Regions from separate parts of the Enterobacter sichuanensis genome, predicted to be linked through region 2. Evidence: predicted binding sites of a transcription regulator. Region 2 holds the regulator's gene; the other holds the start of a gene.
The links. Region 2 encodes LexA, which represses DNA repair genes until DNA is damaged. Its sites were predicted from a motif close to TNCTGTATGTACATACAGNA; they were not measured.
Positions count from the first base shown of each region.

Region 1: the regulator LexA is predicted to act here: its motif matches at 4,652-4,671, upstream of C1N69_RS09150 (metal-dependent hydrolase).

Region 1 covers NZ_CP027986.1:1,912,579-1,918,683, forward strand. Annotated here, with positions in the region: gene katE (catalase HPII) at 1-2,036, opposite strand, end outside; gene cedA (cell division activator CedA) at 2,240-2,479, shown strand; gene tcyP (cystine/sulfocysteine:cation symporter) at 2,528-3,919, opposite strand; gene C1N69_RS09150 (metal-dependent hydrolase) at 4,047-4,637, opposite strand; gene hxpB (hexitol phosphatase HxpB) at 4,739-5,410, opposite strand; gene C1N69_RS09160 (YniB family protein) at 5,559-6,095, shown strand.
Region 2 covers NZ_CP027986.1:317,166-323,270, forward strand. Annotated here, with positions in the region: gene plsB (glycerol-3-phosphate 1-O-acyltransferase PlsB) at 1-799, opposite strand, end outside; gene C1N69_RS01480 (diacylglycerol kinase) at 954-1,322, shown strand; gene lexA (transcriptional repressor LexA) at 1,431-2,039, shown strand; gene dinF (MATE family efflux transporter DinF) at 2,103-3,440, shown strand; gene C1N69_RS01495 (CsbD family protein) at 3,561-3,770, shown strand; gene zur (zinc uptake transcriptional repressor Zur) at 3,820-4,332, opposite strand; gene C1N69_RS01505 (cupin domain-containing protein) at 4,448-4,936, shown strand; gene C1N69_RS01510 (conjugal transfer protein TraF) at 5,109-6,105, shown strand, end outside.

The DNA of each region.
Region 1 (6,105 bases), 1.6 Mb from region 2:
TAGACGGCGTCACCGTTGGTCAGCAGGCTGGTTATATCCCCGCCCGGCACAATCACCGCGTCCACCGTCAGCGACGGTGCACCGGCAAAGGTTGCCGCCACCGGCAGCACGGAGCCGTCATCAGCGGTCACTTCACCCATGCGTGAATAAAGCAGTTTGGCGTGTACGCCTTTGGTTTTCAGCGCCTGCATGATCCCCAGCACGTCGCTGGCGCGGGTTTTTTCGTTCAGCAGGATTGCCACCACTCGGCCTTTGATCGACCCTCCCGGCACCGCGTACAGGCTCAGCGAGGGATCTTTCTTGATTCCGTTAACCTCTTTCGGCGGCGCAAGATTGCGCTGTTCATCGGTCAGCGTGATACCCAGGTTATCCGCCACGCTCTGGGCAAGCTGAATATCAATATGCGCCAGCTGGTCGACTACGCGCTCGCGGATATACGTGCGTACCACTTTGCTCAGTTCGAAGCTGAAGCCGCCGATAATATGCTGCTGTTCAATCGGCGTCTGGCTGTTCCAGAACAGGCGAGGGTGGGCGTAATACTCGCCGAACGACGGGCTGCGCTCGCGAATTTTGTTGCCATCGATCCGCTCCTGATACGATTCGAATCCACCACGTTTTGGGGCCGGAGGGGTTTCACGCGGCCAGTTATCGTTGATGGAGTTCGGCTCATAGTTGGCTGGGTTGGTATCAATATCCTGACGGTGCATCCCGTCGCGCTGGAAGTTGTGATACGGGCAGGTGGGGCGGTTGATCGGGATCTCGTGGAAGTTCGGCCCGCCAAGACGGCTGATCTGCGTATCGGTATACGAGAACAGGCGCCCCTGTAACAGCGGATCGTTGGTGAAGTCCAGCCCCGGCACGATATGCCCGGGATGGAAGGCGGCCTGTTCGTTTTCGGCAAAGAAGTTATCCGGGTTGCGGTTGAGCACCATTTTACCCACCAGCTGAACCGGCACCAGCTCCTCCGGGATCAGTTTGGTCGGGTCCAGGAGATCGAAATCGAACTTAAATTCGTCCTCTTCCGGGATCAGCTGCAGGCCCAGTTCATATTCCGGGAAGTCGCCGGCTTCAATGGCCTCCCACAGCTCCCGGCGATGGAAGTCCGGGTCGCGCCCGGTCAGTTTCTGCGCCTCATCCCACACCAGCGAGGCTTTACCCGCCACCGGTTTCCAGTGGAAACGGACAAACGTGGCTTTCCCCTCGGCGTTGATCATCCGGAAGGTGTGAATGCCAAACCCCTCCATGGTGCGGTAACTGCGGGGGATCCCGCGGTCTGACATCGCCCACATCACGTTGTGCAAGGTTTCAGGCTGCAGAGAGACATAGTCCCAGAAGGTGTCGTGCGCACTTTGTCCCTGCGGTATGGCCCAGTGGGGCTCCGGTTTTACCGCATGGACAAAGTCAGGAAATTTATGCGCATCCTGAATGAAAAACACCGGGGTGTTATTACCCACCAGATCGAAAATACCCTCTTCGGTATAAAACTTGGTGGCGAAGCCGCGGATATCACGCACTGTATCCGCCGAGCCCGCACCGCCCTGAACGGTGGAGAAACGCACGAACACCGGCGTTATCTTGTCCGGGTCGGAGAGGAAGTCCGCTTTGGTGATCGCTTTCAGGCTCTTGTAGGGCTGGAAGTAGCCGTGCGCAGCGGAGCCGCGCGCGTGGACGATGCGCTCCGGTATGCGTTCGTGGTCAAAGTGGGTAATTTTTTCCCTCAGGATAAAATCTTCCAGCAGGGTTGGCCCGCGGGACCCGGCGCGCAGGGAGTTCTGGTCGTCAGCGATGCGCACCCCCTGGTTGGTGGTCAGCGCATAGCCTTCTCCGCCTTTGCGATGAGGATCGAGGGATTTCAGCTTCTCATTGCCGGTGTCCGGTGATTTCAGACTGCCCGGCGCGGTAGGCTGCTCGCCTGGGGCGGACGGGCCAGGGGAAGGGCGATGAGAGCCATCTTCAGGGGCAAGGGAGTCCATCCCAGGTTGCGATTCTTCGGTGCCATGAATGGGTGATTGATGTGTTTTATCTTTGTTCGACATTGCACGCTTCTCCTTTATTCATTCCTAAAAAACCCTGTTAACTATAGAACAATGTAGGGAAAGGGCAGGTGAACTAAGAGTTTTCAGATACTGACTGCGTAAAAGGCACGCTCAACCACACGCAAGGCGCGACGCGTGGGGGCAGGATCGGCTATCATAGAATTTTCCTGCTTCAAGAATTTGTTTTAGTGAATCCGTCGCTTATGAAACCTCTTCGTCAACAAAACCGCCAGGTTATTAGCTATGTGCCCCGCGTTGAGCCCGCGCCGCCTGACCATGCCCTGAAAGTGGAGGGGTTTCGCGATGTCTGGCAACTGCGGGGTAAATACGTGGCCTTTGTGCTGATCGGTGAGCACTTCCGTCGTTCCCCCGTGTTTACGGTGCCGGAGTCCGCGCAGCGGTGGGCGATGCAGATACGCCAGGATGAAGAGGTTGAAGAATAACAGTCATAAAAAAACCGCCATCAGGCGGTTTTTTTATTTCTACAGTGATTAACGGTGCGCCAGCTCGGCGTCGTCTTCACTTTCCAGAATCGTTTTGTCAGTCTGCTTCAGCCACTGGCTGGTCAGCGTACCGGCGGTCATTGAGCCGCTGACGTTCAGCGCGGTACGGCCCATGTCGATCAGCGGTTCAACGGAGATCAGCAGGGCGACTAGCGTAACCGGCAGGCCCAGCGCTGGCAGAACAATCAGCGCGGCGAAAGTTGCGCCACCTCCAACGCCCGCAACGCCTGCGGAGCTCACGGTCACAATCCCGACCAGCGTGGCGATCCAGACCGGATCCAGCGGGTTAATCCCCACCGTTGGCGCGACCATCACCGCCAGCATTGCCGGGTAGAGGCCTGCGCAACCGTTCTGACCAATGGTTGCACCAAACGAGGCCGAGAAGCTGGCGATAGACTCAGGCACGCCCAGACGACGGGTCTGCGCTTCCACGTTCAGTGGAATAGACGCGGCGCTGGAACGGCTGGTGAAGGCAAAGGTCAACACTGGCCAGACTTTACGGAAGTATTTCAGCGGGCTGACGCCGTTTACACCCAGCAGGATACCGTGCACCACGAACATGATGCCCAGACCCAGGTAAGAGGCGACGACGAAACTTCCCAGCTTGATAATGTCCTGCAGGTTAGAGCCAGCGACCACTTTGGTCATCAGCGCCAGCACGCCATAAGGGGTTAACTGCATCACCAGACGTACCAGCTTCATCACCCAGCTTTGCAGGGTATCGATGGCGGTCAGCACGCGCTCGCCTTTTGGCGCGTCGTCTTTCAGCAGCTTCAGCGCCGCCACGCCCAGGAACGCGGCGAAAATCACCACGCTGATGATGGAGGTTGGATTTGCACCGGTCAGGTCAGCAAACGGGTTCTTCGGAATGAAGGAAAGCACCATTTGCGGCACGGTCAGGTCAGCCACTTTATCTACGTAGTTGGTCTGAATCGCGGTCAGACGCGCCGTTTCAGCACTGCCCTGAACCAGACCTTCGGCCGTCAGGCCAAACAGGTTGGTCACCAGCACACCCACCAGCGCGGCAATCAGCGTGGTAAACAGCAGCGTACCGATGGTCAGGAAACTGATTTTGCCCAGTTGAGTGGCGTTATGCAGGCGCGCAACGGCGCTCAGAATAGAGGCGAACACCAGCGGCATAACGATCATCTGCAGCAGCTGAACATAGCCGTTACCGACAATGTTGAACCACTGAATAGAATCTTTCAGAACTGGATTATCGGAGCCATAAATCGCCTGTAATGCCAGACCAAATACGACACCCATGGCCAGACCGACCAGCACTTTCTTCGCCAGGCTCCACTGTTTGTGGCGCGTCTGCGCGAGAAGCAATAGCAATACAACGAACACAACGACGTTCGCGATGAGTGGAAAATTCATCCCCGTTCTCCTGATTTATTATCGGGCCGGTTTTTACCGATCCTGTTGGCGGAAGGTTAGCAGAAGTGTGATGTAGCGCTTATATCCAAATGGAATGGGTTATGACAAATGGGATGATTTTGTCGGTTTACTGTTCAATCTGGTGATGAATAAAACGATTGAACTGAAATTGCAGTGAATTAATCATCTGGGACGACCAGCGGACTGCACTGTTTTCGGGCAATGTTTGCGGCATCCAGACGGCGTAAGCAAATAGCGCCATGCACAATGCGCGCTCAAGCTGGTTACCTTTCTGGGGAACAAGGATGGGAAAACGAAAACGCCAGCGGCAGGGCCACAGCAGCGGCACGCCCGCAGGCGTCAGCATATCGGCGAGAATATGGCTCAGATAACCCAGCACCATGCCCTGAATGGCATCCGCAGGCACTATCCAGCTTTCGGGCACTTTTAAATAGAACAGCGTCAGCAGGCCAAATACGGCCAGCAGACTGTGGGTAAATCCCCGGTGGCCGAACGCGCGGGCGATGGGTTTTGACACCCACTTCAGACGTTGTCCGAGGAAGGATTTCGGGTGGTCGATGTCGGGCAGCAGACAGGTTAATACGGCGGAAGGGACAATATGCCACCAGTCCCCCTGTGCCAGCACGGGGGTGAGTTCAGCATTTTTGGCAAATACTGCACACGCAATAGAAAAAAGCAGGTGGCCTTCCGCCGTCATGATAAAACCCACGAAACTGTCAATTCATACAGTATAGGGTTTTTATACAGTAGGCGGAAGAGGTGACGGTGTAACTGTTTGTCACAAACCGGCGATAAGGGTTAACCGCCCAGCAGGTGTCGTGCCGTGAGCTCTGTTAGTGACGTGAGCTTCACATCGGCCAGGGCAAACCGGGGATCGTGACGGCCCTCTTCAGCGGGCACCACAATGGAACGCATCCGCGCGGCTTTGGACGCCACCATACCGTTAACGGAATCTTCCAGCGCGACACAGTTAAGGGGATCCAGGCCCAGTTTCGCGGCGCAGTCCAGATAGACCTGAGGATGCGGCTTGCTGTAAGGCAATTTTTCAGCGGACGCCAGGGCATCGAAACTGTCGCGCAGCTCAAACATGGTGAGCACTTTTTCCAGCATGTGCAGCGGGGAGGCGGAGGCCAGGCCGACTTTCAGCCCCTGAGCTTTGCACAGCGCGACGGCGTCACGTACGCCGGGCAGCAGCGGCCTGTTCTCTTCCACCAGGGAAATCGCGCGGCTGATAATACGGGCGGTCACTTCATCACGGTCGGGGCCCACCCACGGCTGTTGGGCAAACCACAGGTCCACCACCATGTCGATGCGCAGACCCAGCGTATCAGGAAGTTCATTACGGCGGTTGATATCAACGCCCAGACTGGCCATGACGTCCAGTTCAGCGCGATCCCACAACGGCTCGGAATCGATCAGTAATCCATCCATGTCAAAAATTGCGGCAAGAATTTGGCGCGGTGTCGACATCACAACGTCTCCTTATCCAGGGTGTTCGACAGACGATACGTGCTAAGCACACTCTGCAATTTAGCATATTGCTTTTAAAGAGCGGGCGAAATTGATGACCAGCAGGTAGACTTAGGCACAAATAACGCGTCTTTATGAAGAGGAACTGATGACGTATCAACAAGCTGGACGCATTGCGGTCTTAAAACGGGTTGCTGGCTGGGTGATTTTTATTCCCGCCGTTATTTCTACGCTGATTTCTGTGCTCAAGTTCATGTACGATCACAGCGAAAAACAGCCGGGTATTAATGCGGTCATGCTTGATTTTGCGCATGTCATGATTGAGATGATGCGTTTTAACACGCCATTTTTGAATGTCTTCTGGTTCAACTCCCCCACGCCGGACTTTCATCAGCAGCTCAATATTGGGTTCTGGATTATCTATGCGCTGATCTTTATCGCCATGGCGTTGCAGGCCTCCGGCGCACGAATGAGCCGTCAGACGCGTTTTCTTCGTGAAGGGGTTGAAGATCAGATGATTCTCGAGCAGGCCAAAGGCCCGGAAGGGATGACCCGGGAACAGATTGAATCCCGGATTGTGGTTCCGCGTCACTCCATTTTTCTGCAGATCTTCCCGCTCTATATCCTTCCTGCGATCGTCATTGTGGCGGGGTATTTCTTCTTCTCACTGCTTGGTTTTCTGTAAGCGGTAAGGG
Region 2 (6,105 bases):
AAAGGCGAATCATCTCGTAAGAGAAGTTCGCGGCGATCTCTTCCATCAGCGCAATGGCGTTCTGCTGGGCTTTCTCATGCGAAATTTTCTTGCTGCGCGCTTCGTCTTCAACGGCGCGGGCAATCGCTTTAGAGGCCAACAATTTGTTGAACAGATCCTGACGCGCCGGGAGACGTGGCCCGACGGCAGCCAGGCGCTGACGGGCGAAGTGCATACGCGCCACGCGCGCCAGTTTTTGCGCGATGATCTTGTCGGTGCCGTGCTCGTCCGCCATTCGACGCAGCGACACGGAAGGGGAGAAACGGACGAAACTGTCGCGTCCCAGCCAGGAGACCGCAAAGAACTTCTGGATGCCGTTAAGCATGCGCAACGGTGGGTTCTCTTCCCCTTTTTCGCGGCCCGGGCGGCGACCAAACATCACCGACACCGGCACCATCTGTACATCCAGGTCAGGATTGCTGCGGTGCAGGTCGAGATAGTCATGGAACAGCTTGATGGACTCTTCCTTTGGCGTGTAATAGGTAAACACACGCGGCCCACCGTGGATGAACACGTAGCGCGGCAGCAGCGTACCGTCAACTTCCAGCGGTTCAAGCGGGTCAGGTAAGTCATGCGCCAGACACTGGGCGCGAAGCGTCAGTAAGTCTGCCTTCGAGTTATAAGGCAAAACATACATAATGGGACGCGACGTATCGAGCCCCAATTCCAGCGCGGGTTCTGCTGGGATAGACTTGCTTTTTACCAGGATGCTTAATGGTAAATTAAGTAATTTGTAGTAAATTCGTGGCCAGCCGGACATAAACGATGTAAAGCCTCTGGTTAATAATGCAATTGCGGCGCAAGGATAACAGAAAGCGCGCAAAATTTCTGTTGTTACCCGTCATACTTCAGGCTGTAGCGAAACGCGTTACGGCCCCTGTTACTGACGCTCTTTTTTAAAAAAGGTTCTTTTAATGGCCAATAATACCACTGGGTTAACCCGAATCATCAAAGCTGCTGGCTACTCCTGGAAAGGTTTTCGCGCCGCGTGGGTCAACGAAGCTGCCTTCCGCCAGGAGGGCATCGCCGCGATTGTCGCGGTGATTATCGCCTGTTTCCTTGATATTGATGCGATAACGCGCGTTCTTCTGATCGGATCCGTATTGTTGGTGATGATAGTGGAAATTCTGAATAGCGCTATTGAGGCCGTTGTGGATCGTATCGGCTCTGATTTCCACGAACTTTCAGGCCGGGCAAAAGACATGGGCTCTGCTGCCGTGTTGCTGTCGATTATCACTGCCGTTATCACCTGGGTCACGCTGCTTTGGTCACATTTCCGATGAGCCTCGAGGAATAATTAAGTCCCTGGTTTTTTGTGCAGTTTTTGGTTCCAAAATCGCCTTTGACTGTATATACTCACAGCATAACTGTATATACACCCAGGGGGCGGAATGAAAGCGTTAACGACCAGGCAGCAAGAGGTGTTTGATCTCATTCGGGATCATATCGGCCAGACGGGTATGCCACCCACGCGTGCGGAAATCGCGCAGCGTCTGGGCTTCCGTTCTCCGAATGCTGCCGAAGAACACCTGAAAGCGCTGGCGCGTAAGGGTGTCATTGAGATTGTTTCGGGCGCGTCACGGGGTATCCGCCTGCTGGTGGAAGAAGAGACGGGCATTCCGCTGGTAGGGCGTGTTGCTGCAGGTGAGCCTTTACTGGCTCAGCAGCATATTGAAGGCCATTACCAGGTCGATCCTGGTATGTTCAAACCGAGCGCTGATTTCCTGCTGCGCGTAAGCGGTATGTCGATGAAAGACATCGGCATTCTTGATGGCGATCTGCTTGCGGTTCACAAAACGCAGGATGTACGAAACGGCCAGGTTGTGGTCGCACGCATTGATGATGAAGTGACCGTCAAGCGTCTGAAAAAACAGGGTAACACCGTACAGTTACTGCCTGAAAACAGCGAGTTCTCCCCGATTGTGGTGGACCTCCGTGAACAGAACTTCTCTATCGAAGGACTGGCGGTTGGGGTGATTCGCAACGGTGAATGGCTTTAATCTTTTCCTGACAGGCTACAGCTCCGCTGTAGCCTGATTCATTTCCCACTTCCGGTATTTTTCATGTCACTGCTGACGGCATCCGATAAGGCATTGTGGCGTCTTGCTTTGCCGATGATTTTCTCCAATATCACCGTGCCCTTGCTGGGGCTGGTCGATACCGCCGTTATTGGTCATCTGGATTCGCCTGTTTATCTTGGCGGCGTGGCGATTGGCGCGACGGCAACCAGCTTTCTGTTCATGTTGCTGCTCTTTTTGCGCATGAGTACGACCGGCCTTACCGCGCAGGCTTACGGTGCAAAAGATCCGTTGCGTCTGGCGCGTGCGCTGGTACAGCCGATGATGCTTGCGCTTGGCGCAGGGGCGTTGATCGTTTTACTGCGCGCTCCCCTGATTGACCTTGCACTCCATATCGTTGGCGGCAGCGAGGCAGTACTGGAACAGGCGCGGCGTTTTCTTGAAATCCGCTGGCTTAGCGCGCCCGCCTCGCTGGCTAATCTGGTTCTACTGGGGTGGCTCCTGGGCGTCCAGTATGCCCGTGCGCCTGTCATTCTGCTGGTGGTGGGCAACCTGCTCAACATTGTGCTGGATGTCTGGCTGGTAATGGGGCTGCAAATGAACGTGCAGGGGGCAGCGCTGGCGACGGCGATTGCCGAATACGGGACCTTTATTATTGGTCTGTGGATGGTCTGGCGTGTGCTGGTGATGCGCGGGATTTCCCTTGCGCTGCTCAAAACCGCCTGGCGCGGCAATATCCGTAAGCTGCTGGCGCTCAACCGTGACATCATGCTGCGTTCATTGCTGCTTCAACTCTGCTTTGGTGCACTGACGGTCTTTGGCGCACGGCTCGGGCCAGACATCGTTGCGGTTAATGCCGTCCTGATGACGCTGCTGACCTTTACCGCCTATGCGCTGGACGGCTTTGCCTATGCGGTTGAAGCGCATTCGGGGCAGGCGTATGGCGCACGGGAAAGCGGGCATCTGCGGGATGTCTGGCGGGCGGCCTGTCGACAGTCGGGTCTGGTGGCGTTGGCATTCGCGCTGATTTACGCCTGCTTTGGCGAACAGATTATCGCGTTACTCACCTCCCTGCCGGCACTGCGCGAACTGGCGAGCCATTATCTCATCTGGCAGGTCATTTTGCCGGTGGTGGGTGTCTGGTGTTATCTGCTGGACGGCATGTTTATTGGCGCGACGCGCGGAGCCGAAATGCGTAACAGCATGGCTGTCGCGGCGGCCGGGTTTGGCCTGACGTTGCTGACGCTTCCGTGGCTTGGTAACCACGGTTTATGGCTGGCGTTGGCCGTCTTTCTCTCACTGCGCGGGTTATCGCTGGCGTTTATCTGGCGCCGACACTGGCAAAACAATACCTGGTTCCCCTCACGCCACGATATATCGTGACGGTTAAAGATTCCGAATATGAAACTAACAGCGGAATCCTTAACTACAATAATTATCACGTCCAGCAGAAAAGAACGTAACGGACGTTACGACCCGACGCTTAACGAAGAGGACACGATGATGAATAAAGACGAAATCGGCGGCAACTGGAAGCAGTTCAAAGGTAAAGCGAAAGAACAGTGGGGTAAGCTGACGGATGACGATATGACCGTCATTGAAGGTAAACGCGACCAGCTTGTCGGTAAAATTCAGGAGCGTTACGGCTACGCAAAAGACCAGGCGGAAAACGAAGTCAAAGACTGGGAAACCCGTAACGATTACCGCTGGTAACGCTGAATAACCCACTGAGGCGGCTTAAAAGCCGCCTTTTCTTTTGCTGCTAACGCGGCTTTTTCTTTACCAGAATCGAGTGGTCGTGCTGACATGCGTCCTGATGACGACAGGCTTCCACTTCCACACACGCTGAGCACAGACCGTGTGCTTCAATCACGTTATGGCGCAGGGCAAAGCCCATTTTAGCGGCCAGCGTATGCATAATGTCTTCCACACCTTCCGCACCTTCTTCTTTCACCACGCCGCAGCGGTCACAAATAAACATCGCCGAGGTGTGGGTAGGCTGATCGAACAGATGACACAGCACATAGCTGTTTGTGGATTCGACTTTATGCACAAACCCTTGTTCCAGCAGGAAATCCAGCGCGCGATAGACCGTCGGTGGCTTTGCCTGCGGCTCGCTTTCGCGGAGCAGGTCGAGCAGATCGTAGGCGCTGATGGCACCCTGTTGCAGACTCATCAAGCGCAACACTTCAAGGCGCTGCGGAGTCAGGCGCACATTGCGTTGCGCGCACAGCTTTTCGGCCTGCGCTAACAGCTCTTTTGTGGACTTATCCATTTAGCACCCCGGATGTTATAGGACGGAAAACCCTCACTTTATCATGTTCTGCTAAAAACACCGAGATCGGCCAGTCTGTGCTATACCTGACCCATCGCAAACCGGGAGATAAACAATGAAAAGACCTGACTGTATTCGGCACTGGCGTGATGTTGAAGGTGCGGATGACTCGACTTACCCCGACAGCGATGAGCTGTTTTCCATCGGTGCGCCACTGGCCCGCAAGCTCGGGCTCGGGCGCATTGGCATCCATCATGAGCGTTTGCCGCCAGGACGCAGGACATCCTATCCCCACGCGGAAAGCGATGAAGAAGAGTTTATTTACGTGATTGAAGGCTACCCTGAAGCCTGGATTAATGGCTATTTGTGGAAGCTGGAGCCTGGCGACAGCGTAGGCTTTCCTGCCGGAACCGGCATCTGTCATACCTTTATCAATAACACGGACGAAGAGGTTCGGTTACTGGTCGTTGGCGAGGCTAACAAGAAGCACAACCGTATCTACTATCCGCTCAACCCGGAGTACGCCGCCACGCGGCAAGATCGCTGGGTAGACCATCCTCCCCAGTTTTTTGGGCCGCATGATGGAAAACCTGGGAAAAAATAATTTCCTCTTCTATAAATATTGAGGGCCGTCACAAATTACAACAGGCCGTAAGGAAGTTTTACTTAGGGAAAGAATTAGCGGGTCTTTTACTACTTATTCACAGCAATAGTTCGTTCCTGTTTGGGTGATAACAGACAGGGGTTATTTCATAACAGACTATAACGGGCATACTGTGAAAAAAAATTTTAAATTTTCGGTGGTTAGCATTGCTGTCTCCTTGTTTATGGCAAATCAGGCGGGAGCAGCCAATACCTGGACAGAATCACGCAGCGACGCAATGGGTGGCACCGGCGTGGCTTCGGGAAGCTATGGCAGTGGGGCGTTAATCAACCCCGCGCTGCTGGCAAAGGCAAAACCGGACGATGATGTGACGGTCATATTGCCTTCGGTTGGCGCGCAGATCACGGATGAAGACAATCTTCAGGACGAGATTGATAATATCAACGACAAAATTAATCACTATAAGGATGTGGTGGATAATCTTACACCGGTTGAAATTATCACCAATCCATTAGGTTCTATTAACCAGTTCCAGGGCGCGGCAAAAGATCTTGCCGATGAGCTGGACTATCTCAAGGGCAAGACCGCACGCGCTACGGCAGGGGCAGGCATTGCCGTGAGTATCCCTAACGATGTCCTTTCTGTGGCGTTTATGGCGAAAGGCTACGCCCATGGTCGGGTGAGTTCGTCGATCGACCAGCAGGATATTGATTACCTCCGCGGTATTCAAAACAGTGATGCGGTCGCGGCCGGCGTCGCGCTGGATGCTGCGCTGAACGGCACGGACCAAATCACCAAAAACCTCAACTCGACGGCCTCTGGCCGGGCGGCAATTGTGTCCGACTATGGCGTTGCCATTGCCCGTCAGTTCGATCTTGGCGGCGTTCCGGTTTCCGTGGGTGTGACGCCAAAACTGCAAAAAACCTGGGTCTATAACTACACCACCTCAATCTACGATTACGACAGTAATAAGTGGAACGACAGCCGCTACCGTACAGACGATACGGGCTTCAACGTGGATGCCGGGATTGCGGCCGATTTCGGCGAAAACTGGACCGTCGGCGTGAGCGGACAAAACCTGATGTCGCGTGATATCGACACCAAAGATATCCGTATCCGCAACGGGCGTACGGGAGAAGTGGTGAGCTATAAAGACACCTACCAGATCC